Regions from separate parts of the Anaerococcoides asporogena genome, predicted to be linked through region 1. Evidence: a T-box and tRNA genes for the amino acid it is inferred to sense, from the RefSeq annotation. Region 1 holds a T-box; the other holds one or more tRNA genes.

Region 1 (3,211 bases):
TCTGAGGGTTGACATAGCTTATCCTCTCCCAATGATTTCTTCCTTTATTATAACAGCAACCAACCGGCCCTCTGAGGCATTCCGTGATTGTTCACGAAAAGATCAGCGGGGCCGGCTGGCGATAGATTATTGATCCGTCCGGTCACCGGATCGGGGCGTCAGCCGCAACCGGGTCTTGCCGTCGGCTTCTTCCAGTTCCAGGGTCATCTGGTCGGCGCGGAATGTATAGTTGGCCACGGCGGACTGCACATCCTCCTCGGCCAGAAAATGGCAGGTGACCTCAGGGACGTTCAGGGAGGCCCGAAGCAGCAGGCGGGTGCACCGAACCAGCTGCAGGGTGCCCTCACCCAGCTTCAGCTCCAGCACCGGCCGGGGCAGAAGCAGGATGAAATCCCGGTCAAAGCCCAGTTCCCTGATGTTGCGCAGGGTGAAATCGCCGGTGACTTCCAGGGGGCCGAAGCGGATGTCCATTAGTAGGCCTTGCCCCAGATCACCAGCTTGTCGGCGGGCTTGCCGCAGCAGACGCAGGTATCTCCGGTCTTTTCGCCGTCAAAGGGAATACAGCGGGAGGTCAGTCCGGCGTCTTCCTTGATCTTCTCTTCACAGGCGAGTTCGCCGCACCACATGGCTTTGATGAAGCCAGGCTTGGTTTCACCGATTTCCTTCAGCTCATCCATAGTGTGAGCCTCATAGGTCTTCTCTTCCATCCGGGCCTTGGCCTTGGCGAAGAGGCTGTCGTGGATCTCACGCAGCAGCTGGGGCAGGCGGGCGGACAGCTGATCCATGGCGACGATTTCCTTCTCCGCGGTGTCGCGGCGTACGAGGATAACCTGACCCTGTTCGATATCCTTGGGTCCGACTTCGAGACGGACCGGAATTCCCTTCATTTCTGACTCGGCAAATTTCCAGCCGGGGGATTTGTCCGTCAGATCGGTGATGACCCGGATGCCGGCGGCTTTCAGCTCGCTCTGCAGTTCCAGGGCCTTTTCACGGACTCCGCCCTTATGCATGGCGATGGGGACGATGATGACCTGATGAGGAGCGATGTTCGGAGACAGGACGAGACCGGAATTGTCGCCGTGCACCATGATCAGGGCGCCGATGCTGCGGGTGGACAGCCCCCAGGAGGTCTGGTGAACATGCTTGAGCTGTCCGTCCTTATCCTGGAAGGTCATGTTGAAGGCTTCGGCAAAGCCGGTGCCGAAGTAGTGGCTGGTTCCGGACTGCAGCGCCTTGCCGTCATGCATCATGGATTCGACGGTATAGGTGGCCTTGGCGCCGGCGAATTTTTCCTTGTCGGTCTTGATGCCGCGGATCACCGGAATTGCCAGGACTTTTTCATATACCTCGGCGTAGATATCCAGCATCTGGATGGTCTCAGCCTCGGCTTCTTCCTGCGTGGCATGCACGGTATGACCTTCATTCCAGAGGAACTCGGAAGTTCTCAGGAACGGCCGGGTGGTCTTTTCCCAGCGCACCACGTTGCACCACTGGTTGTAGAGCTTGGGCAGGTCATTGTAGGACTGAACGACCTTGGCATAGTGCTCACAGAACAGCGTCTCGGAAGTCGGCCGGACGCAGAGACGCTCCGCCAGCTCCTCGCTGCCGCCATGGGTAACCCAGGCCACTTCGGGGGCAAAGCCCTCCACGTGATCCTTTTCGCGCTGCAGCAGCGACTCCGGAATGAACAGGGGCATGGATACATTGACATGTCCGGTTTCCTTGAAGCGACGGTCCAGGTAAGCCTGAATGCCTTCCCACAGCGCGTAGCCGTACGGCTGAATGATCATGCAGCCTCTGACCGAGGAATAATCAGCCAGTTCAGCTTTGCGCACCACATCGGTATACCACTGAGCGAAATCCACCTCCATATCGGTGATCTGCTCAACTTTTTTCTTCTTGTTGTCTGCCATAATCGTTTCCTCCCAAAAAATAATAAAAAGCACCTGATCAAGGGACCGGATCCTCCGGTGGTACCACCCTGTTTGACAGCGTATTCCACTGTCCGCTCAATGCCTTAACGCGGCCGGACGTCATCCCATTCCCTGGATGAAGCTCCGTGGCGGGTTCCAGGGGATCCAAACGAGTCTTTTCACCATCCGACTCTCTCTGATGTTCCCACGCCCTGTACTTTTCCACTTCAATCACAATGCCTGATTCACTCCTAAATATGTCAGATCTCACCCGTTTTGTCAATGGAATGATAACTTATGTTAGTGCCAAGTTACCATTGGTATAGGAAATGGAATAAGTCCAAGATGAATTTCCCTTCAGGGTGACCCCTACTACTTGTATCAGCACAGGTGCAATGGTCAAACAGATCGATCAGATGTTACCTTCATTATATATTGTTCATTGCCAACATTTCTATTTTAAGACGGTGGCTTAGCTCTCCACGTTATGTTTGACGCATAAAATCTCTACCTATATACCATGTTCCAAGCATTGACTAAACGAAGGAATATGATCTCTGCTACCAGTTTACTCCGTTACATTACTCACAAAGATAGGCATGTTGGTAAATCGTAGCTTATATTCGTTAGTTTATATTTACGAAAGATCTAAAACTATTAATTTATATAGGCTTGAAGTTTTAAGGTGTATTTATACCATTTCCAGGCATTACTTTGAATCTCGTAGACGACTGAAGCAGCTCAACAAATAGCTATAAATAGAGTATGAACCGAGTTTGTGAGCCTTTACTGAAGGCCCCCTTCAAGAAGCCTTCAGTAATTCTAATCGGTGCGCTTAATCATCAGTTTTAGTGTATTATTCCTAAATGCCATCATCCAAATCTGCGTATACACTTTGATAATGGTATTTAATCAGTTGAAAATCTTCTAACTGCCAATATGATTAAACCTGTTTATTATGATCCCAAACACTAATCGAAATAGTTTAGAGAGTAATTGTACTATTGTTATGATTTCTTGGGCATTTATCAATAATTAAATGTAAATCGGTTAACAGATTAATGCTTGTGAATATTGCCTCGCCTTGATTTAACTTGGGTATCTGCTTAAACGAGTTATCAGTAAAAAAATTCCTTACTGCCTCCAATTCATTTTTATGGGTTAATCTGTGCACTAACATCGAACCAATTTGGCCTAAAAGTTCATTTGACACATCTTGAGGATTCTGAGTTGTTAAGAATAGAAATATTCCCTTCTTCCTCCCTTCTCTAGCAATTGCAGTTAATCCTGTTTGAAAA
Region 2 (3,211 bases), 1.4 Mb from region 1:
ATAAAACGCCATGGGGAAGAACGATGGTCATTATACCATCCGGTTTTACATGAAAAAGATCATGCAATAAGAAAGCATAGTCAGCTTTTCCTTTTGGTGCTAACCCAAAACGAGCATATCGTGGATCACTCTCTTTGCCCTCAGGATCCCAATGTTGAGAGTAGGGTGGATTTGACACCACCGCATCAGCATATAGCGGATTATAGGTACCTACCTTATCATTCTCATCAAAATATGGCCAGTCATCCTCTAATGTATCTCCATTTCGAGTCATAATATTGGATGGTAAAATTCCCCTCATGACAAGATTCATGCGGGTCAGGTTATAAGTATTTTGTTTCAGTTCCTGCGCATAGTATTTGATATTGTCTTCGTCATCCATATGCTTGGAAAGACTGCGGCCAATGTTAATGAGCAGGCTGCCCGAACCACTGGTTGGATCATAAATTTGGATTTCTTTACGATCTTTCAGGTGTTCTGCCACAATCTCACTCATCAATAGCGATACTTCATGTGGCGTGTAAAACTCTCCAGCTTTTTTTCCAGCATTTGCCGCAAAATTGGAGATCAGGTATTCATATATAAACCCAAGAACGTCATAATCCTGTTTCCCATCCATCGGTATGTCTTTAATAAGTTGAATCAAGTCACTGATGGCTTTTGTCTGAGCGCCTGAGCTATCCCCCAATTTAGACAAACCGGTTTGAAGTGTTTCGAAGATCCCATCAAACACTTTTTTATAGTTACTGTCAATAAGTCGATTGAACGCGGATAGTGCATCTCTAACATTCGATACATCGAAATCCCGTCCCATCGAGAGCCAGGAAGAGAATAAATCTTTATAAGCAATGAAATAACCAATGTTACCCTGAATATATCTGACAGTTTCAGAGTCCTCCTCAGTTAGCTGTTTGATTTCCTCAAATGTAGCTCCTTTGGACAACATGAAACGTATTTCTTTATCAGAAAGAAACTTATAGAAAATAAAGCCAAGTATATAATCTTTATATTCATTTGCTTCTATTTTTGAGCGCATTTTATTAGCTGATTCCCATATTTTGTTTGCCAGTTGCTGCTTATTCACTGTTGAACCTCACTTTGCTGAACATTTATTTTTAAAATCCGTTTTATGTTATTTACAGATAATATAGTTATTTCGTTTCATTAATTACTTCTGGTCGAGTTCGACTATTGTTTTCAATTTTATCATAATTATTGTACACCATCTCCCAGGACCAGTTGGCTGATTATTATTTTTCTTTCCATAGAAACGTCTTCCAAAAAAATCCATCAGATTTACTTTTACATTATGAACGATTGATGCTGCCTTAAAATTTGCATGGAACTTTGACTGTCGTTAATAGTGATCCTCAGGTGATCATCGCTAAATAGGAATGCACTTAATTACCTGCATTCACTATATCTGTGCGGGTAATTAAGTGCATTCTTATATGCCAGCAATCATGCTGGGTATGACAGCTCTCCTAGTTCATTGGTTTTCTACAAACCTCATCCCATAAGAATCGGGTCAAGGAAAAAACTACTTATCATCAATTCTCGACTGAATTGGAATGACCGGGCTTAAAAATTGCAGGCCATCTCATGAAATGACGACCGTCGATGTTAGCTATGTATTGCTGAACAACCACAACAACTCTCCAGGCTGGTGCAGACTATGAAATAAATGACAAAAGGTTTCTGAGAAACTCAGAAACCTTTTCTTATGGTCGGAGTGACAAGACTTGAACTTGCGACCTTTAGACCCCCAGTCTAACGCGCTACCACCTGCGCTACACCCCGACAGCATGTTTTATTATAGTACATCCAATGTCGTTTTTCAATGGATTTCTACACTTTCTTTATAAGATCTTTTTGAGGCGATTCCATGGAACGTTGTCAGCTTTTTCGGTAGAAGAAGATGGCCAGCTGCGTGCGGTCGCGAAGCTCCAGCTTGTCCAGGAGAGTTGAAATATAATTTCGCACCGTGCCTTCACTGAGGAACAGGCGGTCGGCAATTTCGCGGTTGTTTAGACCTTCGGCAACCAGGCGCAGAATGTCTTCTTCGCGTTCGGAGAGCTGCGGGAACTGATGATGTCTGGCGGGGTGCTGAAGGGACTGCACGACTTTCGAATCAAACACCATCTGTCCGGAGTGGACGGCCTGGATGGCCGGCAGAATGCCGGCGATATTGGACTTCAGGATATAGCCCTTGCATCCCAGGGACAGTGCCCCGGCGATGTATTCCTCATCCTGGAAGGTCGTGATCAGCAGGATGCGGGCGGCGGGATCCTCACTCAGGATCGACCGGGTAGCTTCCAGCCCGTTCATGGACTGCATCCTGATATCCATCAGAATCACATCGGGTCGGAACTCACGGGCCAAACGAATGGCATCCTGACCGTCCTGACCGGTGGCTGCCACCTGGATGCCGCTGGCTTCCACAATGGTTTTCAGGGCATCCACGACTAAAAAATCGTCGTCGATAATAATGACTTTCATGATTACCTCCTGGTCGCTGAATGTATGAATATTTATATGATTGAATGATTGAATGATTATAAGTTTGAATTTTTAACCCCGTGATGGTTTGAATGGATGACATAAGACGGAGCGGAACAGGATGCTGCTTCAGTGATTTTGTCCGGCAGCATCCCTGAGAGGCGTGCCGGATTTGGGCAGCACCAGATGAACATAGAAGCCGTCAGACCAGCCGTGGCTGAAAACGCCGTCCATGCTGCGGCTGAGTTCTTCCAGGCTGACCAGGCCGATGCCAAGCTTAACCGGCTGCTTGGAGCCGTTGTCCTTGACCGTGATGCTGTAGTGGCGGGGGAGCTCCCGCAGGGTAATCCGGATGGCGGTGGCGTCGGAGTGGCGCCGAATGTTGGTAAGTGCTTCCCGCAGCAGCGTCAGGATGGCCCGCTTTACCGGCAGCGGTGCTGTGTCATCCAGCTGAACCGACTGCTGAATCTGGTACTTGGCGCGCATCGGTTCGATGAGCCGGTCCAGTTCCGAGCGCAGGGATATGGACTCATTATGGAGGTTGTGCAGACTCCGGCGCACCTCCTCCATGCCCTTAGCCAGGGCCTGGGACAGGGTGTCCAGCCGGCTGCGAACGGGTTCCTCGCAGGAGAGCTTCATCGCCTCGATCTGCAGCAGAGCCGCAGAGATGGTATGGCCCACCGAATCATGGATCTCACGGGAAATCCGGTTT

What was found. A T-box is a leader RNA that pairs with one kind of tRNA and senses whether it is charged. The one in region 1 lies ahead of proS (proline--tRNA ligase), so its partner is inferred to be a tRNA-Pro.
Region 2: it has a tRNA-Pro gene. The T-box ahead of proS (proline--tRNA ligase) is inferred to sense a tRNA for this amino acid. The anticodon was not compared.

The regions. Positions count from the first base shown of each region.
Region 1 is NZ_CP120965.1:811,739-814,949, reverse strand. It holds gene P6M73_RS03925 (MurT ligase domain-containing protein) at 1-15, opposite strand, end outside; gene P6M73_RS03920 (hypothetical protein) at 127-471, opposite strand; gene proS (proline--tRNA ligase) at 471-1,913, opposite strand; T-box leader at 1,951-2,154, opposite strand; gene P6M73_RS03910 (ATP-binding protein) at 2,899-3,211, opposite strand, start outside.
Region 2 is NZ_CP120965.1:3,138,674-3,141,884, forward strand. It holds gene P6M73_RS14375 (type I restriction-modification system subunit M) at 1-1,084, opposite strand, end outside; tRNA gene P6M73_RS14380 (tRNA-Pro) at 1,725-1,800, opposite strand; gene P6M73_RS14385 (response regulator) at 1,897-2,499, opposite strand; gene P6M73_RS14390 (sensor histidine kinase) at 2,629-3,211, opposite strand, start outside.